Regions from separate parts of the Desulfofundulus salinus genome, predicted to be linked through region 3. Evidence: riboswitches for the same ligand, from Rfam matches in the RefSeq annotation. Region 3 holds a riboswitch; each other region holds the start of a gene.
The links. Region 3 has a riboswitch for cyclic di-GMP ahead of flgB (flagellar basal body rod protein FlgB). Riboswitches for the same ligand answer to the same signal wherever they lie in the genome.
Positions count from the first base shown of each region.

Region 1 (7,118 bases), 180 kb from region 3:
CTGGTCGTAAAAGGCGCCGATGCGGACCAGCAGCGCGTCCAGGCTGCCGGTTTCTTCCCCCACGGCAATCATGCGGATGACCAGCGGGGGGAAGATGCCGCTTTCTTCCAGGGGGCCGGCCAGGCCCTGCCCCTCCCGCACGCTCTCCTGCGCCCTGGCCACGCCGGCCGCCACCACCTGGTTGCCGGCGGTTTTCTTCACCACTTCCAGGGCCTGGATGATGGGCACCCCGCCTTTGAGCATGGCGGCCAGGGTGCGGGCGAAGCGGGCAATAATTATTTTTTTCAGCACCGGTCCGAATACGGGCATTTTCAGGACCAGGCGGTCCCAGATCTCCCGGCCCCGGGGCGAGGCCCGCAGGCGCTGAAAGCCAAAAGCCGCCGCCAGCGGAAACAGCGGGAGGAGGTACCAGTAGCGCCCCACCAGGCGGCTGGCTCCCATCACCACCCGGGTGGGCAGGGGCAGGGACACACCCAGGTTCTGGATGGTATTGATGATGGGGGGCAGGACGAAGGTGAGCACGAAGGTGAGGATGACCACGGCAAAGCCCAGGACCATGGTGGGGTAGGTGAGGGCCGACTTCACCTTTTCCCTCACCTCGTGTTCCCTCTCAAAATGTCCGGCCAGGCTCTCCAGCACCTCGTCCAGCACGCCGCCCACTTCCCCGGCCTCCACCATGCTGATGAAGATCTCGGGGAAGACCGAGGTGTAGGCGCCGAAGGATTCGGCCAGGGAGTGTCCCTGCTCCAGGCGGGCGGTCACCCCGCGCACCACCTCTTTGAGCACCCGGCCCTCCACCTGCAGCTCCAGGATGCGCATGGCCCCCACCAGGGGCACGCCGGCGCTGACCAGGGTGGAAAGCTGGCGGCAGAAGAGGGCCAGCTCCCTCAGCCTGACTCCACGCCGGAATGAAGGCAGCCGCATAGGCAGGCTGACGCCCCCCCGCACGGCCCGGATCTGCACGGGGATGAGCCGCTGGCCCTGCAGTATCCTGGCCGCCTCCCTTGGTCCGCTGGCTTCCAGCCGGCCGGAAACCACCCTGCCGGTTAAATCCCGGGCCCGATAGGCATAGACGGGCAAAGCTCCCCTCACCACCTCCCGGAAATAAAAATCCAGGCGACGCGCCTGGAAGTACGTGCCGGAAAGTTCGGCAGCCCGGCTGCCATGGCGGCCTTGCATGCCGCTTTAGGCCCGCGGCTTTGCGCCCCTGCCTTTCGGCAGGTTTGCCTTTTTTCGCTTTGCCGCACTCTTCCTGAAAACTATCTTAACGGCAGCTGCCCTGCCAGTCAATAACCAGCTGGTTGTTTTAAATCATTTTTAACAAATTTTCGGCATCAGCCGCCCGGGCCAGGGCCTCCTCCCTGCCGATCACCCCTGTACGGACGAGGTTTCTTAAAGCCATATCCAGCGTCTGCATACCGTACCTGGCCCCGGTCTGCAGGTGGGAGATAATCTGGTGGGTCTTCCCCTCCCGGATGAGGTTGCGGATGGCCGGCGTGGCCACCAGGATTTCCAGCGCCGCCACCCGGCCGGGACGGTCCCTGCGGGGCAGCAACTGCTGGGCAATCACTCCTTCCAGGGCGCCGGCCAGCTGCAGCCGGACCTGCTGCTGCTGATGGGGCGGGAAAACGTCGATGATGCGGTCGATGGTCTGGGCTGCGCTGGTGGTGTGCAGGGTGGCCAGCACCAGGTGACCGGTTTCGGCGGCGGTGATGGCCGTAGCGATGGTCTCCAGGTCCCGCATCTCCCCCACCAGGATGACGTCGGGGTCCTCCCGCAGGGCCGCACGCAGGGCGGCGGCAAAAGAAAGGGAGTCCCGGCCGATTTCCCGCTGGTTGACCAGGCTCTTCTTGTGCCGGTGGACGTACTCGATGGGGTCTTCCAGGGTGATGATGTGCAGGCGGCTTTCGCTGTTGATGAGGTCGATCATGGCCGCCAGGGTGGTGGACTTGCCGCTGCCCGTGGGCCCGGTAACCAGCACCAGGCCCCGGGGCCGCCTGGCCAGGTGGGCCACCACCTCGGGCAGGCCCAGTTCATCGAAGGTGGGGATGCGCTCCGGGATGAGGCGGATGGCCAGGGCCACCGTACCGCGCTGCTTGAAGGCGTTCACGCGGAAGCGGCCCACTCCCGGGATGGCGTAAGACAGGTCGCTCTCGCCCACCTGCATGAACTGCTGGAACCGGTCCCCGGGGATCAGCTGGCGGGCCAGGGCCTCGGTATCCCCGGCGGTGAGGACGGGCAGATCCTCCACCCCCGGCACGGCCCGGGCGCCCAGCTCGTCGGCCGCAAAAAGCTTCCCGTGAACCCGGAAGACGGGCGGACGGCCGGCAGTAAGGTGGATATCGGAAGCTTTCAGCTCGAAGGCCAGCTTTAAAAGTTCATCGGCATGCATTCCGCCGCAACACCTTCCTTTTCCGTCACCACTCGTTATAGGCCACGCGCATCACTTCCGCTATGGAGGTGATCCCCTGCCGGGCCTTGTCTATTCCATCTTCCTTCAGGGTGACCATTCCCTCGGCCACCGCCTTTTCTTTGATCACATCGGCAGAAGTTTTTTTATTTACCAGCTCCCTTATGGCCCGGGTCACGGGCAGCACCTCCTGGATGCTCGTCCGCCCCCGGTAACCGGTGTGGTTGCAGTGGTGGCAGCCGGCGGCCCGGTAAAGGGTCACCGGCTCACCGGGCGGCAGGCCCATGAAAATCCTCTCCGGCGCGTCTTCCGGGAGCTGGTAGGGCTCCCGGCAGCGGGGGCAGAGCAGGCGCACCAGGCGCTGGGAAACCACGCCTACCACCGAGGAGGCCACCAGGAAGGGCTCCACCCCCATATCGATGAGGCGGGTCAGGGCACCCGCGGCGTCGTTGGTGTGCAGGCTGCTGAGCACCAGGTGGCCGGTGGTGGCCGCCCTCACCGCGATCTGGGCCGTCTCCCCGTCCCTTATTTCCCCCACCATGATGATGTCCGGGTCCTGGCGGAGGATGGAGCGCAGGCCGGCGGCAAAGGTAAGCCCGGCTTTCACGTTGATCTGGGTCTGGTTGATCCCCCGCAGGAGGTACTCCACCGGGTCCTCTATGGTCACAATATTGCGCTCCGGGGAATTCAACTGGGCCAGTACCGCGTACAGGGTGGTGGTCTTGCCGCTGCCGGTGGGCCCGGTGACCAGGATCATGCCGGAAGTGCGATGGATTACCTCTGTAAAACGCTCCAGGTTGTAGCGGTGGAATCCCAGCCGGTCAACGGGCAGGATCCGCCCGCTCTTAAGCAGCAAACGCAGGACCACCTTTTCCCCGTGAACCGTAGGCAGGGTGGATACCCTCACATCTATTTCCTGTTCCCCGTACTTAACCTGAAACCGGCCGTCCTGGGGGAGGCGCTTTTCGGCAATGTCCAGGCCGGCCAGGATTTTGATCCTGGTAGTAAGGTTGGAGCGGATATGCCGGGGCAGAGTAAGGGCTTCCCTCAACAACCCATCCACCCGGTAACGCACCAGCACCCGGTCCTCCTGTGGTTCAATATGAATATCGCTGGCCTTTTCCGACACCGCCTGGGCAATGATGGTATTGACCAGGCGCACCACCGGTGCTTCCTCCGGGGGCACCTCATCCCCCGCCGCCAGGGTGAGGGTCTGGATTTCCCGCTCCTCCGGGGCGGCCGGCTGGCCGAAGGCCTGCTCCACAAAGGTAAGGCCGAATACCTTCTGGAGGACGGCGTCGATTTCCTCTTCCCGGGCCAGCACCGGCTCCACTTCCAGCCCGCTGGCCAGGCGGATGTCGTCCAGGGCAACCAGGTTCAGGGGGTCGGACATGGCCACGATCAGCCGCCGTCCCTCTTTTTTCACGGGCACCACCTTATGCCGGCGCAGGACGGCCTCGGGGAGAGATTTGATCAGCACGGGGTCGACTTTGTCCATCAGGGTAATCTGGGGAATGCCCAGCTGCATTTCCAGGGTGTTCAGGATGTCCTGCTCCGTGACCAGGCCCAGGTTGATGAGAACCCGGCCCAGGCGCTCCTCGGTCTGCTTCTGCACCTCGAGCGCCTGGTTCAACTGCTCCCGGGTAATCAACCCGGTTTGCAGAAGGAGGTCCCCCAGGCGCTTTCTGGTGTAAACGGCCATTTTCAACCACCCCACAGGTTCAGATACCAGGAAATAAGCTTATCCCCTGTCAACACGGCCAGCATGGCTCCCGATGAAAGAAACGGGCCGAAGGGGATGGCCGTTTTAAGGGTCCTCCCCGTCCTGAGCGCCCATAAAACCCCCACAACCGCACCCAGCACAAACGCCAGGAACAGGGCCACCAGGGTCTCCTGCCAGCCCAGGTACCATCCGATGGCAAAGGCCAGCTTCACGTCCCCACCGCCCATGCCGCCCCGCGAAAACAGGGCCACGATCAACAATATTCCGCCCCCCAGCACAGAGCCTATGAGGCCGTCTTTGAGAGCCTCCGCACCCTGGAGGGCGGCCAGGGGTATGCCGGTGGCCAGAGCAAACAGGGTGAGCCGGTCGGGGATGATCCGGTGGTCCAGGTCAATGAAGCTGGCCGCCACGAGGACGGAAAACAGGACCAGCAGGCCGGCAGTATGAACGTGCAGGCCGTGTTCCCGGGCAATCAGCAGGAAGCCGGCCCCGGTCAAAAGCTCCACCAGGAGGTAGCGGGGGGAGATCGCCCCGCTGCAACGACGGCACCGGCCCCGCAGGAAAAGATAGCTCACCACGGGGATTAAATCCAGAGGGCCCAGGCGTGCGCCGCAGGCCGGGCAGTGGGAGGGGGGCGCCAGCAGGGACATCCCCCGGGGCAGGCGGTAGATGCATACGTTTAAAAAGCTGCCGATACAAAGGCCGAGGAGGAAAGAAAAGAACCAGAACCAGGGCAGCGGCAAGTGACAATCTCTCCTTAAAATTTTAACTTTTGATTACAGCATAAACGCAAAACCCGCCCCACCGCTTCTTCCGGCGCGTCCCGGACGATCTCCACCCGGCCTATTTCCACCGGCAGGACGAAGGTAAGCCGCCCGGCCAGCACTTTCTTGTCCCGGCGCATGGAGGCCAGCAACTCGCCCGGAGAGATCCCGGCGGGCACTTCTACCGGCAGACCGGCCCGGCGGATAAGGTTGATTACCCGCGCGGCGTCTCCTTCCGGGAACATCCCCAGGGCCACCGCCAGCCGGACCGCCGCCGCCATCCCGATGGCCACCGCCTCCCCGTGGCGGTATGTGGTGTAGCCGGTGAGGGCCTCCAGGGCGTGGCCCAGGGTGTGGCCGAAGTTGAGGATGGCCCGGCGGCCCTGTTCGGTTTCGTCCTCCTGCACCACCCGCGCTTTAATGCGGCAGGAGACGGCCACGGCATGGGCCAGGGCCCGGGCCTCCAGAGCCAGCAGACGCTCCAGGTTCTCCTCCAGCCAGGCAAAGAAGGCCTGATCGGCAATGACGCCGTACTTGATCACCTCGGCCAGGCCGGCCCGCACCTCCCGCGGGTCCAGGGTCTTCAGCACATCCAGGTCGGCCAGGACCAGCCGGGGCTGGTAGAAGGCGCCGATGATGTTCTTGCCCCGGGGGTGGTTGACGGCCACCTTGCCCCCCACGCTGGAGTCCACCTGGGCAAGCAGCGTGGTGGGCACCTGGATGAAGGGCACGCCTCTTAGGTAGGTAGCGGCCACAAAACCGGCCAGGTCCCCCACCACCCCGCCCCCCAGGGCCACCACGGGGCTCCGCCGGTCCAGTTCGCGGGTGTAGGCCAGGTCGTAGAGCTTTTCGGCCGTGGCCAGGCTCTTATATTCCTCCCCGTCGGGTATCTCCGCCCGGATCACCTCAAAACCGGCATTCCTGAGGGCGGTTTCGGCCACCGCGCCGTAAAGGGAGCCCACCACGGGGTTGGTAATGAGGAGCACCCGGGGAGTTAATTTGAGGACTTTCAGGTACTCCCCCAGCCGGGGCAGCAGGCCGGTGTCAACGTAAATGGAGTAACTGCGGGCGCCAAGATTTATGTAAACTTCCTGCATTGATGATGTCCTTTCTTCGGTATCCCTTTATGTTCTTCTACGTTTTGTACGGTTTCAAACAATTCCGCGTTCCTTCAGGTAGGCGATGATCATCTCCACCACCTCGTCGATGGTGTGCCGGCCGGTATCCACGGTGAATTCCGCCACCGCGTAGGCGCCTGCCCGGGCGGCCAGCAGTTCTTTGATCCGGGCCAGGATGTCCCCCGGGCCGTTTAACAGGGGCCGGTTACGCTTGCGCTTCACCCGCTGGTAAATTACCCCGGGGTCGGCCACCAGCCCGATGAGTACGCCGTTCTGCTGCAGTGCCCGCACATTTTCGGGGTTCAGCACCACCCCGCCCCCGGTGGCCACCACCAGGTTGTCCCTGGCGGCTACCTTCTTCACCACCAGGGCCTCCTCCGAACGGAAACGGATCTCCCCGTCCCGAGCAAAAATCTGGGGAATGGTTTTGCCGGTAACCCGCTCTATCTCCTCGTCGGTATCCACAAATTCCCGCCCCAGGCGGGCAGCCAGGCGCCGGCCGACGGCACTTTTCCCCGTACCCATAAAACCGATCAGGACAATATTTTTCATTTCCTCTCCTCCGCCACACTCCCGTCCTACCCGGCAATCATCATCATATCCTGGTCTTGAGATAATCAAGGTATTGCTGATAATTTGCTTTCATTTCCTGCAGGGTGTCGCCGCCAAATTTCTCCACGCAGGCCGCCGCCAGTTCCCAGGCCACCACCGCCTCGCCCACCACGCAGGCGGCCGGTACGGCACAGACATCGGAGCGTTCCACCGAGGCAGTAAAGGGTTCCTTAGAGGCCAGATCCACACTGCGTAAAGGTTTATATAAGGTAGGGATGGGTTTCATGGCCGCCCGCACTATCAGTGGCTCACCGTTGGTCACGCCCCCCTCCAGGCCGCCGGCCCGGTTGGTGCGGCGGTGAAAACCCCTCTCCCGGCTGTAAAATATCTCATCGTGCACCTGCGAACCGGGCAGGGCGGCACCGGCAAAGCCCAGCCCGATCTCGACCCCTTTGATGGCCTGAATGCTCATCAGCGCGCCGGCCAGGCGCCCGTCCAGGCGGCGGTCCCAGTGGACATAGCTGCCAAGGCCGGGCGGCAGGCCGTAAACC
Region 1 covers NZ_RBWE01000001.1:1,385,291-1,392,408, reverse strand. Annotated here, with positions in the region: gene D7024_RS07095 (type II secretion system F family protein) at 1-1,179, opposite strand, end outside; cyclic di-GMP riboswitch class I at 1,147-1,238, opposite strand; gene D7024_RS07090 (type IV pilus twitching motility protein PilT) at 1,307-2,392, opposite strand; gene D7024_RS07085 (GspE/PulE family protein) at 2,418-4,112, opposite strand; gene D7024_RS07080 (prepilin peptidase) at 4,115-4,876, opposite strand; gene aroB (3-dehydroquinate synthase) at 4,891-5,994, opposite strand; gene D7024_RS07070 (shikimate kinase) at 6,049-6,567, opposite strand; gene D7024_RS07065 (chorismate synthase) at 6,611-7,118, opposite strand, start outside.
Region 1: linked by a shared signal. The riboswitch ahead of D7024_RS07095 (type II secretion system F family protein) and the one ahead of flgB (flagellar basal body rod protein FlgB) in region 3 are both predicted to bind cyclic di-GMP.

Region 2 (7,118 bases), 730 kb from region 3:
TTTAAATTCCACCGATTCGGAAGCCAGTTCGGGTTTTTTCTTCTGTTCCAGGTTGGGCAGGCCCAGGTCCTCAAAGATCAGTTCGGCCAGTTCATCAATGGTGATGTCGGTTTCATAATAATCCACGCCCGGTTCCTCACCGGCCCCACCTTTGCCCTTTCCTCCCCCCTGCTGGGGATCGCTGCCCAGTACGTCTCCTGCCTTGCTCTTGCCGTCGCCCTGGCCGGCATGCTTCATTTTCCCCCGGTCAAACCGGAAATGGTACTCCTCTATGGATCGGATGGGAACCTTGATCACTTTGTTCCCATCCGACATTATGATGCTTTCTTCGCTGACTATGTCCGCCAGGTTTTTCTTAATGGCCTCCCGGACCTTCTCCTGGTGACGCTGCCGGTCAATCTCCCCTTTGCGGTGCAGCGACCAGTCTTCCCGGGAGATTATGTATTTTCCGGACATCAGCCTCACCCCTAGCGGTTCAACAGGCTTCCCACATACTTCAGCAGTTCGTTGGCACAGACGGCACAGTACCCGTACTCGGAAATGAGCTTGTTGCTGACCTCGTTGATGCGTTTGAGCTGTTCGGCATCGGGAGTCTTGGTGGAGGTGGTGATTTTGACCACGTCCTTCAAATCGGCAAACAGTTTCTTCTCCACCGCTTCCCGCAGCCTTTCGTGGCAGGTGTAGTCGAATTTCTTACCTTTGCGGGCATAACTGGACAGGCGGATGAGAATTTCCTCCCGGAAGCTCTTTTTCGCGTTTTCGGACACGCCGATTTGCTCCTCAATGGAGCGCATCAATTTTTCGTCGGGATCCAGTTCTTCGTCGGTAATGGGATCTTTTAATTTGGTTCCGTTGCAATAGGCCTCCACATTGTCCAGGTAGTTGTCGAAGAGTATCCGGGCCGACTCTTCGTAGGAATAGACGAAGGCCTTCTGCACTTCCTTTTTGGCCATCTCGTCGTATTCCTTGCGGGCTATCGAGATGAAGTTTAAAAGCCGCTCCTTCTCTTCCCTGGTGATGGAAGGGTGCTGGTCCAGCCCGTCTTTCAGCGCCCGCAGCACATCCAGGGCGTTAATGCACCTGGTGGAGGTGCGGATGAGGGCTGAGGAAAGGCGGTTGATCACATAGCGGGGGTCCACTCCGCTCATGCCCTCCTCCGGCGCTTCATTTTGCAGTTCGGTAACGTCCTTTTGCTTGAAGCCTTCCACATCCTCGCCGTCGTAGAGCTTCATCTTTTTCACGATGTCCATGCCCTGTTTCTTGCTATCCTTCAGCCTTGAGAGAACGGAGAAGATGGCCGCCACCCGCAGGGCGTGGGGAGCAATATGAATGTCTTTCAGGTCGCTCTGGCGGATGAGTTTTTCGTAAATTTTGACTTCATCGCTTACCCGCAGGTTGTAGGGAATCTTCATGACAATGATGCGGGAATGCAGGGCTTCGTTTTTCTTGTTGCTGATAAAGGCCTTGTACTCGTTTTCATTGGTGTGGGCCACGATCATTTCGTCGGCGTAGATCAGGGCAAAACGGCCGGCCTTGAAGTTTCCTTCCTGGGAAAGACTTAGGAGGTTCCACAGGAATTTTTCGTCACATTTTAGCATTTCCTGAAACTCCATGATGCCCCGGTTGGCAATGTTCAGCTCGCCGTCAAACCGGTAGGCCCGGGGGTCCGACTCTGAACCGTACTCAGCAATGGTGGAGAAGTCCACGCTGCCGGTGAGGTCGGCAATGTCCTGGGACTTGGGGTCGGAAGGAGTGAAGGTGCCTATGCCCACCCGGTTTTCTTCAGACAGGAAAATCCTTTCCACTCTTACATTTTCAATCCTGCCGTCGTATTCCGTTTCCAGCATCATGCGGCAGTAGGGGCAGAGCTCACCTTCCACGTAAACGCCGTATTCCTTCTCAAATTCCGGCCTCAGCTCCCTGGGGATTAAATGCAGGGGTTCTTCGTGCATGGGGCAACCTTTAATGCCGTAAAGGGCCCCCCGGTCGGTGCGGCTGTACTGCTCCAGGCCCCTCTTTAACATGGCCACCAGGGTGGATTTGCCGCCGCTCACCGGTCCCATCAGCAAGAGGATGCGCTTGCGCACGTCCAGCCGCCGGGCGGCCGGGTGGAAGTATTCCTCCACCAGTTTTTCCAGGGTCCTATCCAGGCCGAAGAGTTCACTGGAGAAAAATTTATAGCGCTTAACACCATCTATCTCTTCTACCCCGGCGTCCTTGATCATGTTGTAGATCCGGGCGTGGGCAAGCTGGCATACCCAGGGACGTTCCTTAACTATCTGCAAATACTCCTGGAATGTACCCTCCCAGGCCAGTTCCTTTTCCAGGGACCGGTGTTCTTCCAGCCTCTTCAGGAAGTCCATAGTCTCACTCCTTTGCCGTGGAACAGATCCACAAGCCGGATTTGTACATTCCCAGTGTTGAGTAGTACATTATATGCACCCGGGGCTGGTAGAAGAATCCGTCAGCCGACAATATATGCACCCGGGCGGGGGAGTTGTTCAAGGATTTTCCGGCAAAGAAGCGAATAAAAGTAAAAAGACCTTTTGCAACAACATTTTGCAGAAAGAAGGTGCAAAAAATTAACAGGGACTCCTGTATACGTTGTGGCACCTGTTGCTTGAAAGGCGGCCCGACTCTCCACCATGAAGACAAGGAACTCCTTTTGGCTGGATATGTAGGGCATCAGGACTTGATAACCATCAGGAAGGGTGAATTGGTGTTCGATCCACTCCTGGACGCTCTCAAACCGGCACCGCGGGAACTGGTCAAGGTACGCGGGAAAGGGAAGGAATGGTCCTGCTGCTTTTTTGATGAAAAAAGCTCTGCGTGCACCATTTACGAGCACCGCCTGCTGGAATGCCGGCTTTTAAAATGCTGGGATACCTCGGCGCTGGAAGGCGTGGTGGGCAGAAACACCATCGTACGCGCCGACATTATCAACCCCCGGGACCCGATTCTTGAGGTTATCGAGATGCATGAGCGGGAATGTCCCTGCCAGGAGGTTGAAGAGTTGCTCTCCAACCTGTCCCGGGGAACGGATAAATCGAAAACCCTGGCCAGGCTGGATGAGCTTGTCCGTAAAGACCTGGCCATACGTGTTTACGCCATAAAGGAACTGGGATTGCGTGAGGAGTTCGAGTTGTTTATTTTCGGCCGCCCTTTATTTAAAGTGCTGAGTTCCTGGGAAGAGCGACGTTTCCAAGGATCAGTATACGCGGATCATTCTGGTTAAAGTTTTGGACAGGCTCTTCGGCCTAACGGTAGATCGCGATTTGGAAGTACACACGTACCGTGAAAACGAACTGAAGACGCCCGAGGTGGTGGGCGTTAACGGCGACATTCTGCAGGGCATCGTCAATAGGCCGGGCACGATGTGATTTGTCATCAATCTGAGTTCAATTGCTTGAACTTAATACAAAGGGGGATCTTGAAATGAGAATGTCTATTGGGATGAAAATCGGCGGCGGTTTCGTTTTGCTGCTTCTTTTCATGGCTGCCGTGGCAATACAGTCGTCGCTCATAATGGGGAATACGATCTCGAATGCCGCCAATGTCGATCAGCAGGTGGTACGCCTCAGTCTTGACTACCAGATCGCCGACGCCTTCAAGGAAGCATCAAGAGATCTGCGGGCTTACCTTCTCTATGGCGACGAGAAATACTTAAACGAATACCAAAAGGATATCGAGAACACGAAGACCCTTCTGGGGAAACGACTAAATAACTGTACTGCCCAGGCCCGGCCCAAATTGAAAACAGTGCTCGCCGAGGTCACTGAATACGACCGGCAGATTGCCGTCTATGCAATTCCTCTGGCCAAGGAAGGTAAGTTTCAGGAAGCAGTTGCCGTAGCACTAAGCGTCGCTTCGTATGCCGACGACGTTGAAAAGATTCTGGTCGAACTGATTATGGAAAATGAACAAAAGACCGGGGACGCCGTGAATAACATGCAGGCCTATGCCGCCCGTGGCCGCTCTCTGGTCATCCTTATGGGCGTCCTTGCCCTGGTCGCCGGGCTCCTCATGGCAGTGTTTATAACTCGCATGATCACCCGTCCGATTCTGGCCACCGTCCGCGAAGCGGGCCGTATCGCTGAAGGTGACCTCACGGGCGAGGAACTGGTGGTGCGCACCCGGGACGAGATTGCCCGTTTGGCGGAGGCTTTCAACCGCATGCGCACAAACTTGCGCGAGATCATTGGCCAGGTAGTCCAAACGTCCAAGCAGGTGGCCGACTCGGCCTCCCAGCTCGCCACCCAGGCCGAGCAGACCGCCGCCGGGGCGAACGAAACGGCCGCCACCATGAGCGAAATGGCCTCGACCGTCGAACAGGTAACCGAAAATGTGCAGAAGGTTTCAGCGGCGGCTGAACAGGCTGCGGCCCGGGCCGCTGAAGGTGCCAGGGGTGTCGAGCGGGTTATCGGGCAGATGAAGGCCATTGAGCAGGCAAGCGCCAACGTTTCTTCCGCCATCAATGCTCTCAACCAGACCGCGGGCCAGATTACCCAGATAGTAGACTTGATCACCCAGATCGCCGACCAGACGAACCTGCTGGCCCTGAACGCTGCCATCGAAGCCGCCCGTGCTGGGGAACAGGGCCGCGGCTTCGCCGTCGTCGCCGAGGAAGTCCGTAAGCTGGCCGAGCAGTCGGCCAGCGCCGCCAAGGAGATCTACGAACTGATCACCACGATCCAGAATGAGTCCAGGAAGGCGGTCGAAGTTATGGCTGCCGGGGCGGCGGAGGTCACGGAGGGAAGCAGGGTGATCAACGAGGTTGGGGCTAATATCAAGGCCATCAACCTTGCCATCGAGGATGTTGCGCGGCAGGTCCAGGAGGTGGCCGCCGCTGCGGAAGAAATGTCGGCTGGCGTGCAGAACGTTGTCGGGACAACAGAAGAGCAGACGTCGGCAATGGAGGAAGTCTCTGCCTCTACCGAAGAGCTTACCGCGCTGGCTGGCGAACTGGACAGGTTAGCCGTACGCTTCCGTATGTAGGTGCCCCGACCGCCGGCGGGGATTGATTAACGCAAGAGCTTTTAGGATATCGAGCAGGAGGGGGCGGCTAACCCCCTCCTCTCACACCCCGTTCATGCGGGTCCGCGCGGATTCGGTGTAATGGGGTTGGCCGGAGCACGGCCAGGAAGCAACTCAGGCTTGAGTTTTCCCAGAACCGGCCCTTTATTACCGGGCCGTTGGAACGGTTTTCTCAGGATGAGGATGCCGTTGATATTACCGAAAATCACCTTAATCAGGAGGAAAAGTTAACGGTAATGTTGAAATACATCTTGAAAAAATGTTGAAATACCTCTTGAAAAGTCGCAACTTTCCGGAGGGCAAACCCGGCGAAAGCCGGGGACGCAAAGCCACAGGTCTAAAGTTCCCCGCGGGGAACCATGACGGCTGGGTTGCAAGGGGAGAAGGGAAGCCGCAGGGAAGCGTAAAATTTTTCTCCCTGCGGCTTTTCATTTTCTAAAGAAATTTTTAGAATAAATACGTTGAGGTGCTTCCATGAAATCCACATTTATCCATGCTGCCCGGGCGTTGATGAAATTACATGAGGTCCGGTTTAAGGTTTCTTCCAATCATTCCTGGCGCGTGGCTGCCTATGCTGCTGCGCTCGCGAAGAAATTGGGTATGCCTGAAAAGGAACAGAATCGTATATACCTGGCCGGGTTGCTCCACGACATAGGAAAGCTGGGCATTTCCAGTGCTATCCTGCATAAGCCGGGCAAACTGACAGCCGCGGAGTGGGAGGAAATAAAAAAGCACCCTGTTTATAGTTATGAAATCCTTTCGGCCATACCGGGGATGAAAGCCATCAGCCTTATGGCCCTTTACCATCACGAAAGATATGACGGTTGCGGGTATCCGGAAGGATTGGGGGGTGAGGCCATTCCCCTGGGGGCGCGAATTCTGGCCGTGGCTGATAGTTTTGATGCCATGACTTCGGATCGGGTTTACCGGCCCAGGATGTCTAAAGAAATGGCCTCAGAGGAGCTCTTCCGCTGTGCTGGTACTCAATTCGACCCGCAGCTGGTGGAAGTGTTTTGCTGCCGGGTCGTGCCTGAGGGAATAGATCCTGAACTCTACCGGATCACTGATGATATTCCTGGAGGTGTTAAGCACTTGCGAAATAACTAACCGGGAAACCGGGCCTTGTTCATACTGGAGCGATAGCTTTTAGCTGAAATGGAGGGGGCTGTTGTGAGCGAAATCATCGAAAAACGGATCGGGCACTATGAAACTTTGCTGAGAGAAATGTGGACCGCGTCGTCCAAGTACCTTGGGACGTTTTCCGTGAATCTTCTGGTGGAAAGGGTCGTATGGGAGGTTTCGCTGGAATACAAGGAAATAGAACTCCTGCAGTACGATCAAAATGGGATATCGTGCGCGAAGATGGCGGCCAGGTTGGAGGAAAACCCGGACCTGCCGGTCGAAGACATGTTTATGAAGTTTATCACCAGGTATGTAGAAATCCTGGCCAGGCTTCTCGGGCATGAAAGAGCGGAAGAGATTAGAAAGAAGCTGGACGAGGAATTTGCCGGGGATCTTTCTGCTTCCAGGGGGGAATGAGAGATGGAGAGGTTGATAACGGGCATAAAAAATCTTGATTATATTCTTGGTGGCGGCATACCTGCTTATTCATTGAATATCGTTTCCGGTTCTCCGGGCAGTGGAAAGACGATATTCGTCCAGCATATTATATTTAATAATGCCAGGAACGGCCTCAAAAGTCTATACCTGACCACTATATCGGAATCACAGTTGAAGATGGTGAGGCATCTCCAGGATTTTGAGTTTTTCTCAGATGATTTGCTGGGGGACAGGGTTATTTACGGGGATCTTGGGGAGGTCCTGCGCAAACAAGGTGCGAGCAGGGGCCTGGACTACCTGACTCAAATGATCAAAGAACATTTGCCAAACATAGTTGTAATCGATAGTGTCAAGGTTATAAGGGACCTCTTCCCGGACGAGAAGACCTTCAGGGCCTTTGTTTTTGAGCTGGCTGCCGTTCTTTCGATATGGGAGATCACTGCGTTTCTCGTCGGCGAGTACGAAGAACAGGAGCTGACGCGTCTGAGCGAGTTTGCCATCGCCGATGGGATTTTTCACCTTTA
Region 2 covers NZ_RBWE01000001.1:2,294,152-2,301,269, reverse strand. Annotated here, with positions in the region: gene yhbH (sporulation protein YhbH) at 1-456, opposite strand, end outside; gene D7024_RS11745 (PrkA family serine protein kinase) at 468-2,363, opposite strand; gene D7024_RS11740 (YkgJ family cysteine cluster protein) at 2,573-3,235, shown strand; gene D7024_RS11735 (methyl-accepting chemotaxis protein) at 3,436-4,995, shown strand; cyclic di-GMP riboswitch class I at 5,323-5,413, shown strand; gene D7024_RS11730 (HD-GYP domain-containing protein) at 5,509-6,141, shown strand; gene D7024_RS11725 (hypothetical protein) at 6,205-6,573, shown strand; gene D7024_RS11720 (DUF7125 family protein) at 6,577-7,118, shown strand, end outside.
Region 2: linked by a shared signal. The riboswitch ahead of D7024_RS11730 (HD-GYP domain-containing protein) and the one ahead of flgB (flagellar basal body rod protein FlgB) in region 3 are both predicted to bind cyclic di-GMP.

Region 3 (7,118 bases):
CCCCGGTCGCGGAAATATTCGGCAATGGCGCTGGCCAGAAAGGCGGCCTTTACCCGCACCAGCGCCGGGCGGTCCGAGGTAGCGGCCACCACCACCGAACGGGCCAGGCCTTCAGGACCCAGGTCCCCTTCAATGAAGTCCCGCACCTCCCGGCCCCGTTCCCCCACCAGGGCGATCACATTTACATCGGCACTGCTGTACCGGGCCACCATGCCCAGGAGCGTGCTCTTGCCCACCCCGCTGCCGGCAAAAATGCCCAGGCGCTGTCCCCGCCCGCAGGTGAGAAAGGCATCGATGGCCCGTACCCCGGTGGAAAATATCTGCGTGATAGGCTGTCTGGACAGGGGGTTGGGCGGGGAGTTGTCCACCGGTACGTAACACTGGTCCGGAGCAATGAGCTCCCGGCCGTCCATGGGCCGGCCCAGCCCGTCCAACACCCGCCCCAGGAGGTGTTCTCCCACCGCCACCGACAGGCCCCGGCCCCGGGGTACCACGCTGCAGCCGGGGAAAATGCCCCGCAGTTCCCCCAGGGGCATGAGCAGGGTGACATCTTCCCGGAAACCCACCACTTCAGCCACCACCGGTGCTTCACCGGGCACGTGGATGTCGCAGATTTCACCGATGCGGGCGGCAATGCCCCGCACCTCCACGGTCAGGCCGATGACCCGTACCACCTGCCCGGTGGGGCGCAGCAGTTTGGCCGCCCGCACCCGCTGGCGCCAGCGTTCCAGGTCGATTTGAGGTAAAGCCATCTGCGTTATCCCCACTTTCCAATCCAGCCTTCAGAAACTATGATGGATCCACCCTCCCTTGCCCGGCGACCTGCAGCCCTGCTTCCCTCAGCACTTCCTCCAGGGCTTGCCAGCGGGCATCAAGGGTGGCGTCCACCCTGCCGTCGGCCGTTTCGATGCGGCATCCACCCGGTTCTATTGCCGGATCGCCTATAATATTCAGGACCGTTCCGGGGGGCAGGATAAGGAGTATTTCCTCCCGTCTTTCTTCCATCAATTTCTTCTGCTCCGGGTTTACATAAATAACCACCTGTTCCCGTATCCGGGCCGCTTCCAGAGCTTCCCTCACTATATTCAGCACTATGGTGGGGTCGATGGTCAACTGGGCGGCCACAATTTTTTCCGCCATTTCCCGGGCCAGGGCCACCACTTCTCCCTCCAGAGCTTCCAGGGTTGCGCGGCGGATTTCTTCGGCCTGCTGCAGTACCTGGCGGGCTTCTTCCCTCAAGGCCTGAGCCCCGGCCGCAGCATCTTCCACGGCTTTGCGGTAACCTTCCCGGTAGCCTTCTTCCCACCCTTCCTGCAGCCCTTCTTCCCGGGCTCTGGCGGCCGTTTCCCGGGCCAGCGCCTCCGCTTCGTGCCGTGCCTTTTCCAGTATGGCTGCGGCTTCCCTTTGAGCCGCAGCCAGGATTTCTTCACTTTTACCTCTGGCTTCTTCGAGGGAAACCGTTTTTACCCGGCCATTCCCGTTTCCCTCCTGGGGTTCATCCGTCTTTATAGGCAGTACGGGGAAATCATAGCGCAGGGTTACGAAAACCGGCTCCTCGTTGCAGGATACGCCGCCCCGGATGATTTTAAATAATGATCGCATCCTCTCCACCCCGTGCGATGATAATTTCGCCCGTTTCGTCCAGACGGCGTATAATCTGCACTATGCGCTGCTGGGCCTCTTCCACATCCCGCAGGCGCACCGGCCCCATGAACTGAATTTCCTCCCGCAGCATATCGGCCGCCCGGCGGGACATGTTCTTGAAGATGCGCTCGTTGACTTCCTCGTTGGCCCCCCGCATGGCCTTGGCCAGGTCTTTAGTATCCACTTCCCGCAGAACCCGCTGTATGGCCGTATCGTGGAGCTTGACAATATCTTCGAAAACAAACATCATCTTGCGCACCTCGTCGGCCAGGTCGGGATCGGAAACCTCCAGTTCTTCCAGGATGGTTTTTTCAGTGCTGCGGTCCACCCGGTTTAAAATGTTGACCAGAGTTTTTACACCACCCGCCGTCTGGTCCTGTTGAACCACCATCGAGAGCTTTCTTTCCAGAACCTTTTCCACTTCTTTTACTACCTCCGGGGGTGTGCGGTCGATGACCGCTATCCGCCGGGCGACATCGCTCTGCTTTTCCGGAGGCAGGGAGGAAAGGATCAGTGCTGCCTGCTCCGGCACCAGGTGGGTGATGATCAGGGCGATGGTCTGGGGGTGTTCGTCCCGGATGAAGTTGAGCAAATGTTTGGGGTCGGTCCGGCGCAGGTTGCTGAAAGGAACTTTCTGAATGGCTACCGACACTTTGTTAAGGATTTCCTCCGCCCGTTGGGGACCCACGGCTTTTTCCAGTACTTCCCGGGCATACTTGTAACCGCCGTGCATCAGGTATTCCCGAGCTTTGCTCAACTCTAAAAACTCTTCCAGCACCGCCTGCTGGACTTCTTTGGGCACGCTTTCCAGCATGGAGATCTGCTGGGTGAGCATTTCTATTTCATCATCGGGAAAATGTTTCAATACCCTGGCGGACAGATCTGCACCCAGGGCGATCAGGACAATGGCCGCCTTTTGTAAACCGGTCAGTCTACCAACCACGGTGCATCTACTCCTTGAGCCACACTTTTAAAATCTCGGCTACCTGAGCCGGTTTTTCCCGGGCTATGTCCCTGATTTGCTGAGCCCTGCCGGGCTGTGCAGGCGTTTCTTCAGGTGCGGGCACATGCCCGGTTACTACAGGAGTTTCCGGCATCTCTTCCACAGCTTCCAGTTCATATGCACGGCGCCGCCGGCGGCGGATAAACAGGATCAACAGAAGCAGGCCCATTAACAACCCGGCTGCTCCCGCCGCCACGGGCCAGTATTTTTTCAGGCTGGCCAGCATGGTGGGGGGTTGCGCCGTTTCCTGCCGGAACTGGTCCAGGTAAGAGGTATCAAAGGGCATGGCCGAAACATTAATCTGATCCCCCCGGTTTTGCTGCAGGCCCACCGCTGCCGAAACCATGTCCTGGACCTGCTGCAGCTGGGGTGCGCTGTAGTTGCCGTTTAAAACCACGGCTACCGAGAGCCGGCGCAGGGTTCCCGGCGCGGCGACCAGGGTTTGCTGCTGACTGCCCAGCTGATAGTTGGTGATGGTCTGCTGCTTCTGGTACTGGGAATTGCCGCCTGTTAGTGCGGGAACGGTACTTCCTGGCTGAGAGCTTGGAGTTCCCGGCACCCCACTGATACCCGTGCCCGAGCCGCTTTCGGTAATGGTTTGCTGGCTCAAAGTTTGCCCCGGCTGGACGGTGGTGGTGGTAACCTGGCGCTGGTCAAAATCCATGTCGGCCGTAACCATGGCCACTGCCTTGTTCGGTCCCAGGATTCTGGTCAGCATCTGCTGAATGCGGGTCTCCAGTTCTTTTTCATATTGCCGGCGCACCTGGTATTGCTCCATGGACAGGCGGGCCAGCCTGGCCCGCTCGTCGGCCAGGGCCAGGTTGTCGCTTAAAACGTTGCCCTCCATGTCGATGATGTGTACGTTTTCCGGCTTCATTCCCTGGACGCTGCCCACCACCAGATCCATAATGCCCTTTACCTGTTCGGGCTTCAATTCACCCTTGAGTTTTAAGGCTATCGAGGCAGAAGGTTCCACCTGGTTGTCCAGAAAGAGGCTTTCCCGGGGCAGCACCAGGTGCACCCGGGCCTGTTCCACCTCGTCCAGGCTGGTGATGGTGCGGCGCAGTTCCTCCTGTAATGCCCGCTGGTAGTTAACCTGCTGCTCAAAGTCGGTGACACCGAACTTTTGCCGGTCAAAAAGCTCCAACCCGGCCCCCGAATCGGCCAGCATCCCCTTGCTGGCCAGCTGAATTCTGGTGTTGTACACCTGCCCTTCCGGTACGGCGATGGTTTTGCCCTCGTCTTCCAGCCGGTAAGGTATTTTCATGTTTTTCAGTTCTTCGGCAATTTTGCCCGCCTGTTTTGGCTCCAGGCCGGTGAACAGGGGAGCGTATGCAGGTTGGGCGATAAGAACGGCCAGGTAAATTACGGTCGTCAGCAGTCCCGCCGCAGCGGCAGCGAAAAGAACCTGCCGGGACCGGGGCAGCGCCTGCCACCGCTCCTTAATGGGGGCCAGGATCTGTTTGGGGTCCATCAATTACAACAGCTCCTTAAACCTGCATGCGCGAAATTTCCTGGTAGGCTTCTACTATTTTATTGCGCACCTCCACGGCCAGGGACATCATTATCCGGGCTTCTTCCATGGCAATGGTCAGCTGGTGCAGTTCCTGCACCCGGCCGGTGAGGAAGTCGAGGCCCACCCGGTCGGCCCGCACCTGGGCGTTATTTACCTCTTCCAGGGCCCGTTCAAGCATCCGGCCGAAACCGGGAGCGCCGGCAGCAGCGTCCGGCTTTGCGGGCTGGCTTGCCGTGGGTACCAGGGTTAAAGGGGAAACGGGTAAAACCTGCATCTACAGAGTGCCCCTTTCGTTAGCTACATTGAATATTAGCCCTTGCCTATCTCCAGAGCCCTTAAGGCCATGTCCTTGGCCGCGTTCAAAACCGTGACGTTGGCCTCGTAGGCCCGGGTGGCTGCAATCATGCTGACCATCTCGTTGGCAATATTGATATTGGGGTAGGCCACGTATCCCGTATTGGGGTCGGCCAGGGGATGGGAGGGCTCGTAAGCAAGCCGGGGCGGGGATGGATCCTCCACTACTGCCGCCACGCTCACGCCGGCAGCGTTGAAGGAGGGTTGGCCGGGCGGGGAGTCCAGGGCCTGGCGCAGTTTCTCGGCAAACACGGGAACTTTCCGGCGGTAGGCCGGGTTCAGGGGGTCGTTGGGCCTGCCCGCCGTTTGCAGGTTGGCAATATTGTTGGCCGTAATATCCAGCCAGAGCCTCGATGCTGTTAAGCCTGAGGCACTAATGCCGAATACATCTAATAAAGGCACCGTCTGTTACCTCCCTCGAATGACATAGGTTAACAGGGACAGGCGGTCGCCCAGAGCCCGGGCGGCAGCCTGGTACGTCAGGGTATTGGCGGCCAGGTTTACCATCTCCTGATCAATGTCCACGTTATTGCCGTTGTAACCCATGGTGGTGCCCTCCTCCTTCACCACCGTGGGTTCCACCCGGGCCAGCGGGACCGGAGCCCCGATATGCCTGGGGTCACTGGTAACCAGCGGCAGGACGTCCTCCCCCAGCGCCCGCCGCAGTTCTTCCGTAAAGCTGACGGAAGATTTTTTAAATCCCGGCGTATTCACATTGGCCACGTTATGGGCAATTACCCTTTGGGTTAGTGCCGCTGCATCCAGCTGCTTTTGCAGCGCCACCATAATGGGGCTGGCGAAAAGATCCAAAGAAAACCACCTCCGCCTCTTCCGGTTCCGGTCGCTTGGGATCTTTTACCACGTAATATGTTTTGACGAAAAAACCGACCTCAAGGTCGGGAAAGCACCATCGCAATCCAGCTGCCCAAAACTGAGATTCACCGCAGGCCCGTAGCTTTGCGCCCCTCCCTTTTGGTGAAGTTTGCTCCCGGATAATGTGCGCAGTGGACTGTTTCACCCTCATAATAAAGAAGGTTAACCTCGTATTAGTATTGTTAGAAGGTGATTTTATGAACGTTACCTTCCCGGGGCAGGGGAAAAACCTTCTCCTGGTGCTTTGAATATCCTCCACTCTTTGCCGGTCTATAAAAAACCCGACCCAAAGGTCGGGAAGCATTGTCGCAACCCGGCTGCCTTAGCGAGAATCCGCTTTAGGCCCGTGGCTTTGCGTCCCTCCCTTTCGGTGAAGTTTGCCCCTGGACAATGTGCTAAGGTGGGTTATTTTTTTAAAAGCAGGTTGACTTTGGCAACTAAGTGATAAATTATTTGACACGTTCTCCCAAATTCCTTCTATAGAGAAGAAAAAAACACAAAAAAAATAACAAAAACTTAAGCTTTTTGACGCAAGACATAGAGTAAAACCAAAGATAATGTCGAATAAAGTCGGAAGCGGGGAAATTCCCTTTTACTTTCGTGCCCAGGATATAACCCTCCGTACTGCCTGGATCACATCATTTACGTCCTCATTATCCATGGCCGGATAAAGGGGCAGGGTGATAATCCGCTCGTACAGCTCTTCCGCGTGGAAACAGTAAAACCCGGAAAGGCTGCAGCTGTCCGGGTCCCCCAGCCAGCGGTAGTAGGGATGGCGGTACACGGGCAAATAGTGTACATTTACCCCGATGTTTTCCGCCCGCAGGGCTTCGAAGACCTGGCGCCGGTCGAATTTTAGATGCTCCAGTTTCAAAACCAGCACGTAAAGGTGCCAGGACGAACGGCTGTATGGCGCCTGGTACGGGATTTCCACTTCGGGCAGGCTGGCAAAGGCCTCGTTATAAGTGCGGGCAATCTCGCGCCTGCGCTCCAGAAAACGGTCCAGCTTGCGCAGCTGGCTCAAACCCAGGGCGGCCTGGATATCCGTGAGGCGGTAATTGAAACCAACGTCCAGCATTTCGTAGTACCAGGGTCCCTGATCCTCCACCATCAATTCCCGGTCCCGGGTGATCCCGTGGTTGCGGAAAAGCAGCAGCCACTGGTACAGTTCGCCGGAATTGGTGGTCACCATTCCCCCTTCCCCGGTGGTGATGTGTTTCACCGGGTGGAAGCTGAAGACGGTCATATCGCTCAAGCAGCCGATGGGCTGCCCTTTATATTCCGCCCCCAGGGCGTGGCAGGCATCTTCAATGACCACAAGATTGTGCTTTTCAGCCAGGGCGTGAATGGCGTCCAGATCGCAGGGCTGTCCGGTGAAATGTACGGGAATGATCGCCTTTGTTTGCGGGGTGATCTTTTTTTCTATTTCCACCGGGTCGATATTATATGTACGCGGATCTATGTCCGCAAACACGGGTTTCGCCCCCAGGTAGAGGGCGCAGCTGGCGCTGGCCACGAAGGTGATGGGGCTGGTAATCACTTCGTCACCCCTGCCCACACCGGCGGCAAAACAGGCCGCGTGCAGGGCCGCCGTCCCGCTGGAGAAGGCCACGGCATAACGGGCGCCCACCCGGGCGGCAAATTGCTTTTCGAATTCGGCCAGGGTCGGGCCGGTGGTCAGCCAGTCGCCCCGCATTACCCGGGCGACGGCCTCGATGTCGTCTTCTT
Region 3 covers NZ_RBWE01000001.1:1,566,255-1,573,372, reverse strand. Annotated here, with positions in the region: gene fliI (flagellar protein export ATPase FliI) at 1-752, opposite strand, end outside; gene D7024_RS08070 (FliH/SctL family protein) at 790-1,602, opposite strand; gene fliG (flagellar motor switch protein FliG) at 1,586-2,587, opposite strand; gene fliF (flagellar basal-body MS-ring/collar protein FliF) at 2,595-4,121, opposite strand; gene fliE (flagellar hook-basal body complex protein FliE) at 4,138-4,437, opposite strand; gene flgC (flagellar basal body rod protein FlgC) at 4,473-4,919, opposite strand; gene flgB (flagellar basal body rod protein FlgB) at 4,926-5,327, opposite strand; cyclic di-GMP riboswitch class I at 5,695-5,782, opposite strand; gene pseC (UDP-4-amino-4,6-dideoxy-N-acetyl-beta-L-altrosamine transaminase) at 5,983-7,118, opposite strand, start outside.

Region 4 (7,118 bases), 1.0 Mb from region 3:
CCACTCACCCGGTACCTATGTGGGAAAAATTTTTTATAAGCCGGGAGGAAAAAGAGAGTTTATGTAGCAGTAGTAATCCCGGGGCCGGCTTTTCATTTTAATGATTTCCCACCGTTTCCGGGGGTATGTTATTTCCGGGGCTTCTTTATACCTTAGGAGGTTGGTTGCATGCGCCTTTTTAATGACGTGACGGAATTGATCGGGGCAACGCCCCTGGTCCGCTTGCAAAAGATAGCTTCCGATCTGCCTGCTGCTGTTTTGGCCAAGCTGGAGTATTTTAACCCCGGTGGCAGCGTTAAAGACCGGATTGCTTACAACATGATCCGTGAGGCGGAGGAAAAAGGATTAATCAACAAGGATACCGTAATCATCGAGCCTACAAGCGGCAATACCGGCATTGGCCTGGCCATGGTTTGCGCGGCCCGGGGTTACCGGCTGGTGCTGACCATGCCTGAAACCATGAGTCTGGAACGGCGCAGGCTTCTCGCCGCTTACGGGGCCGAAGTGGTTCTTACCCCCGGGAACGAGGGCATGGCCGGGGCCGTACGCAAAGCCCGGGAACTGGCGGCCTCCCATCCCAATGCCTTTATGCCGCAACAATTTGCCAACCCGGCCAACCCGGCCGCCCACCGGGCCACCACCGCCGAAGAAATCTGGCGGGATACCGGAGGGGAAGTGGATTTCTTTGTGGCCGGTGTTGGTACTGGAGGTACCATTACCGGGGTAGCCTCCGTTCTGAAAGCCCGCCGTCCCTCCCTGAGGGCGGTGGCGGTGGAACCGGCCGCCTCACCGGTGCTTTCCGGCGGGAAGCCCGGCCCGCACAAAATTCAGGGCATCGGCGCGGGCTTTGTACCGGAAGTAATAGATATGGCTTTGCTGGACGAGATTGTAAAGGTGGCCGATGAAGATGCGCTGAACACCGCCCGTCGTCTGGCCCGGGAGGAGGGCCTGCTGGTGGGTATTTCTTCGGGGGCGGCCGTCTGGGCGGCTTTACAGGTGGCCGGCCGGCCGGAAAACCGGGGTAAGACCGTGGTGGTTTTGCTCCCGGACACCGGGGAGCGTTATTTGTCTACCGGGTTGTTTGTATAGGCTCACTTGTGTGAAAACCAGAGGTTTATTCCGGTCGTAAAAGCCGGGTTGTTAGCCCGTGGGGCGACTGGTATTTTGACAATAGTTGTCCGGGGTAAAGCTTCCGGATTTGCCCGGTGGAAGTTCACTTGCCTGGCAGGAATCTCTGCTTGATTGGTAGAATATGAAGGGCAGTCCTGGTTGTTCAAAGTAGGAGACTTGATGAATGAGCATGCCTCAAAAAGCGCCAGAATATCGCTCCCTTGAAGAGGGGCCAGGGTCATTAACCACCGGCCTGGAGCGCCCCTTTGTCAATCCCTACCTGGCCATCCTGATGGGGGTGGTGGGAGCCGCCTTTTCTTCCATCTTTACCAAACTCGCCATGGCTCCACCTCTGGTCATTGCCTTCTACCGGTTGGGGTTTACCGTGCTCATGATTGCTCCCATTGCCCTGACCAGGGGACGGGAAGAACTGCGCTCCATGGGCCGGCGTGACATAATGCTGGCCTGCCTTTCCGGCGTGTTGCTGGCATTGCATTTCACTGCCTGGATTACTTCCCTTGAGTACACATCCATTGCCAGCTCCACCGTGCTGGTCACCATGCAACCCTTATTTGTGGTTTTAGGTGGCTACCTTATCTTTAAAGAAAAAATTGCCCGCACGGGGCTTGTGGGGGCATCCCTGGCTTTAACCGGCAGCATTATTGTGGGTGTGGGTGATTTTCAGATCGGTGGGCAGGCTTTCTGGGGAGATATCCTGGCTTTTGCCGGGGCCATTTTTATTGCCGGCTATGTATTGATCGGGCGCGGTTTACGGCACCGCCTGTCATTATTCCCGTACATTTTTGTTGTTTACGGGGCCAGTACCGTGACTTTGTTCCTGGGTGCGCTGCTCACCGGTTTGTCCTTTTTTCCTTACCCGCCCTTCACATGGCTGTGGTTTTTCCTCCTGGCCCTGGTGCCCACCATTTTCGGGCATACCATTTTTAACTGGGCCCTGCGTTATGTCAAGGCTGCCGTGGTCTCAGTGAGTATACTTGGCGAGCCGGTGGGGGCAACCATTCTGGCTTATATCATTTTTCACCAGGTACCTTCACCCTTACAGCTTGTGGGCGGGGCGATTATTATCACGGGTCTGGCCATTTTTATCCGGGCGGCAGCAGAAAAATAGATTATTCTATTTTGCGGCTGTGGGGGGCGTTCTGTGAATGGGCTTCATTTATTATCCACCAAAGCGGGCTGGGTTGGTACTGCCTGGGGTAAGCAGGGGCTGCTGGTCCTGACATTTCCCCGTCCAAGCCGGGAGGAAGCCCTGACTGCCCTGCAGGATGAACCAATGCCTGTAAAAATTAATGAAACCAGCGAGCCTGCCGTAAAAAGGTGGCCTCTGATCCTGGAAGAAAGGCTGAACCATTACTTCCAGGGCCGGCCGCTTTCCTTTGCGGATATTCCCGTGGATCTTTCCTGGTGCACCCCTTTTGTGGCCCGGGTGCTGGATTTTGTACGGCGCATCGGGTACGGTGAATTATGGTCGTACCAGCAGGTGGCGGCAGCCGTCGGGAATCCCCGGGCCGCCCGGGCCGTGGGCGGGGCTTTGGGGGCCAACCGGGTTCCTCTGGTCATTCCCTGCCACCGGGTAATCCGCCGGGATGGATCACCCGGCGGTTTTAGCGGCGGCCTGCCCTTAAAACTGCAGCTATTGCAACTCGAAGGCGTACGACCCGGCCCCACCGGGCGATACCAATTGACAAATGGCCCTACATGCGTTAATATAAGTAATGCGCCGGTTAGTCAAGTGAGACAACAGAAAAGTGCTGGTGTGGCTCAGGGGTAGAGCAGCGCACTCGTAATGCGCAGGTCGTCGGTTCGAATCCGACCACCAGCTCCAAAAAAGCTAGACGCCGCAAGGGTTTGCGGCGTTTATTGTTTCTGGCGAAACCGGCGAAATTAGCGAAATAGGGATAATTTGGGGATAGTTCACTTTGAAATGACTGGAGGTCATGGTGTGGTAAAACTTGACATTAAGTAGAATCGTGTTATATTACATTGTCTTGCTTCTTTCGGAAAGGAAAATAAAATATAGATATCGTATATTAACTTTTGGGTGCAGGTATCTTGTTTGCGGACATGGCTTTGGTACCGGTGGTTATGGATCTTCAGGGGCTGAATTTTTCGCTGGTCGGAAATTTTCTGTGTTCTGGCGGTGTTGAATCAGCCTTTTAAGTGTTAAATTAAAAACTTTACTGTCTTTATTGTGTTAAAGGCAAACCACTCGAAAGGGTGGGGCGCAAAGCCATGGGTCTGCAGCCCTAAAGGGTATGACTGCCAGGCTGCCGCGATAAAGGTATTGATTGTTTTCTTTTTAATGATGTTTTGTTGCGGCAGCCTGGTCAGGCTGTCGTTCCTGCTTATAAAAGTATGTTTATCCATTTGGGGTATAGAGGTCGACTCTAACAGAGCCAATGGCTGGGACGTTTGCTGGCAGTATTGTGGCAATTGAAAGGGCATAGGGCCGGGAGGGGCTGAAAGGCAGAAGGGTGGTGAAAAAATGCAACGGTGTCTTGAATGCGCAAAGAAAGAACCGGACCGTCCTTGTGTGGAGTGCCAGTATTTTGTCCAGCTAAGCCCCCTTCGGCGGGTGCCTTCGCCGCCTGTCCGGGTGTTACTGGAAGATGAGCATGGCAGGCAGTATCCGGCTCGCATCCTGGTGTTAAATACCACGGAGTTTGGGCTGGAAACGGAAGCTCCTGTTCCGGGGCGGTATGTAATCAGGCTGCAGGAAAACTTGTGGGTCGAGGTGGCCGGGGTACCGTTCAAAGGGAAAAATAACGTCCACGTTTTTGATATCCTGTGTGTCCACCGGAAGCAGGGGACTGCCCGTCGTCTTAGCAGGGAGGAGTATCAGTTGCTGGCCGGAAGCGCCGGCGAGCTAATACAGGAGATTTCCCGGCACTTGCCGGAGCACCTTCAGGACCTGGTCAGGGAGAAACTGCTGGCTGAGGTGGAGAAATCCGAACTAATTAACGCTCTCAGGGTGGGGAAGGTGATGAAATATGAAGGAGGGCGCTTCCGCTACCTTTCGGGCCAGGCTGACCTGGACCTGCCTATGGAAGAAGCGGAAAAACTGATGCGCCAGGCTATCCGCCAGGCCGAACACCGCCGCGAGGTGATCATTAGCGCTGACGGGCAAAAGGTGTTTGACCTTCACGGCGTGCCCTTCGACCACAGGAGCGGTGGACTGCTGGCCTTTGACATCACCGAGGTGATTGAAAAGGAGAGAAAGATGCACCAGCAGGAGATGCAGGCTTACCGGGAGGCCATAGCGGCGGTAACGGGGGGCCGGTTATACCTGGTGAATAGTGGAGAAATGGAAAAAGTGATCTCAGAAGGGACGGAACTGGCCAGGGGTGAGGTCCGGCAGACCCATGACATTCCGGAAGCCCGCCGGGCAATGCGGGAAGCCTTGCCTGTTCTCGACAGCCGCAGGCAGCATGCGATTGCCTTGTGCTTGACAGAGGCGCTGGCCAATGCTCTCAAACATGCAGGGGGCGGTTGCTGGCAAGCCAGGCAGTCAGGGGACACCGTCAGGATTATCGTTCAGGACCGGGGTCCGGGAATCAAAACCAGCGAATTGGCCCGGGCAACGCTGATGCAACATTATTCAACCAAGAATTCCCTGGGGTGTGGATTTACCCTGATGCTCTACTATGCGGACCACCTCTACCTTAATACAGGACCGTCAGGTACCGCCCTGGCCCTGGACTTTGGCGTTGTGCCTGCAGGTAGGTTAAAACCGGACAAGACCAATGAAAGAGGGTGATTTTGTTGCTGAAAGTGGATGTTTACGTTGACCGGGGGGTGTGCCGGGTAGTGCTGAACGGTGAATTGGACGTGGAAACGGTAGCACAATTGCAAGAAGTTGTTGGGAAGGTGGAGGAACACACACTGGAAGTTGACCTCTCGGGCGTTTCTTTCGTTGATTCCACCGGTTTGAAAAGTTTGCTGGACATTAGCAACGACTGGCGGCAAAAAGGAGGCCAGATGCTGATTTTGAGGCCGCAACCTGATGTGGCGGAGGTGATGCGGCTGGTAGGGCTGGACAGGCTCCTGGCGCAAAACACCGCTCCGGGCGGAGAAGAGAGGTAGGAGCAGGATGGGAGAAGTGATTACAGGGAATGGAAAAATACTAAGGGCTTACGGGTTGGAAGTTAGTGGGTGTAGCCTGCCTGCCGAACAGGTCGGGGGAGATTTTTTTGAGTTTATTTCCTGCGACGAGAGAACCGTATTTACCGTCATCGGAGACGTAATGGGTAAAGGATTCCATGCGGCCCGGCTGATGGAAACAATCCGCCATATGCTCCGGGAGTGTATCAGGATTAATCCCCATCCTCTGGAGGTGGTGCGCCGGTTAAACAGGGTGGGAGGGGATGAACTGCGGAAATGCGGGGCTTTTGCCACCCTATGCCTGCTGTGTTACGACGGGATAGCTGGACGACTCACCTGTGTCAATGCAGGGCACCACCCTCCCCTCCTTCTATCTGACGGCAAGGTGAAAGTGGCCCGGTGCCGGGGAGTCGCCCTGGGCCTGCTGGAAGATTACCTTGGGTCAGGGGAGGAGGAATTTTTTCTTGCCGACGGAGATGCGGTGGTGCTGTATACCGATGGACTTGTGGAGGCCTGTGGACCGGGCGAGCAAAGGTACGGGCAGGAACGATTGAAGGAGATAGTTCGCCTTCAGAATGGTGCTGATGCAGACAGGATGAGACAAAACATTTTATCTGACCTGGAGACATTTACCCGCGGTTTTTCCCAAAAGGATGACGTGACACTGGTTGTTATGAAGGTGACGGGAAAGGCAGGTGAAAGGGGTGGAAATTAGAGTCCAGCAAAAGGAAGGGATGGCGATCCTGGAGGTGGAGGGCGAACTGGATTTCAGCAATGTGGAGCAGTTGCAACAGGAAATTCAGCGACGGACGGAAGAAGTGGTGGAGATAGATCTGCAGGGACTCCGGTTCATAGACTCTTCCGGGGTGGGGATGCTTCTGAGTCAGGTCAGACACCTGTACAAGCAGGGGCGTACCTTGAGAATTGTTCGTATCCCCGATTTTATTCGAGAAGACCTGGATGTAATAGGTTTTTTTCAAGTACTGGAAGCTCTTAAGACAAATCCCAACGCTTAGCAGGAGGTGGGTTCCTTATGAAATATAAAGAAACTATCCGGGGCTCCCCCGCAGCAACAGCGAGTACAGTGGACAATGCTTTTCCGGATGGAGAATCGGTGGGTCCATATGCTTTTGTGAAACAGGGGCGCCTTGTTGTATGGCACCGGCCGGAGGGACCTTACCCGGTGGTGGTACCTTGTCCGGGGGTAAGGCTGATTGTTAACGGCCGGGAGTGCACTCAACCCACCCCCGTATCCATGAAGGATACGGTGCGGGTGGAAACGGTGGAAGAGCGTAGAGAAGGGAGCTGGTCTGTATCCGTTTCTTCCGATGGTCTACAAGCGATATTGCGAACGCGCCCTGCGGTGGTAGTTCACCGGGAACTGCCGGATCTCCCGCCTGCCAGGGTACTGCAACTGAAGGTAGTGGAACGGGAAGAACGTTTTCCCCCACTCACATGGGACGAACTATTGCGGGAGTTGTCCCGGCTGGGAATTAACTATGGCGTAGACTGGGAAGCTTGCTTTCGTGTTACATCCTGCGCTGAAGAGGAGGTGGTTATCGCCCGGGGTATTCCTGCGGAACCGGGAAAAGACAGCCGGGTAGAATTGCTTTTTTCTTCTAATTCCAAGGTACCGGTACCGGCGGGGGAAAACGAAGCGGTGGATTTCCGGGAACGCTATGTTTTTACTTCGGTGGAGGCGGGAGACGTCCTGGCTGTCAAACACCCGCCTGAGCCGGGTCGTCCCGGCACCAGCGTCAAGGGTGAGGTAATTGTGCCGCCGTCGCCCCGGGACTTCATCCTTTCGGTAGGCGAAGGGGCGGTGCTTACCAGGGATGGTGATCGGGCCGTAGCGGCCCGGCCTGGACGTCCTGTGGCCTCCCGCT
Region 4 covers NZ_RBWE01000001.1:549,647-556,764, forward strand. Annotated here, with positions in the region: gene cysK (cysteine synthase A) at 169-1,089, shown strand; gene D7024_RS02835 (DMT family transporter) at 1,301-2,239, shown strand; gene D7024_RS02840 (methylated-DNA--[protein]-cysteine S-methyltransferase) at 2,273-2,902, shown strand; tRNA gene D7024_RS02845 (tRNA-Thr) at 2,882-2,956, shown strand; cyclic di-GMP riboswitch class I at 3,321-3,406, shown strand; gene D7024_RS02850 (ATP-binding protein) at 3,617-4,888, shown strand; gene D7024_RS02855 (STAS domain-containing protein) at 4,903-5,214, shown strand; gene D7024_RS02860 (PP2C family protein-serine/threonine phosphatase) at 5,222-5,947, shown strand; gene D7024_RS02865 (STAS domain-containing protein) at 5,937-6,248, shown strand; gene D7024_RS02870 (flagellar assembly protein A) at 6,266-7,118, shown strand, end outside.
Region 4: linked by a shared signal. The riboswitch ahead of D7024_RS02850 (ATP-binding protein) and the one ahead of flgB (flagellar basal body rod protein FlgB) in region 3 are both predicted to bind cyclic di-GMP.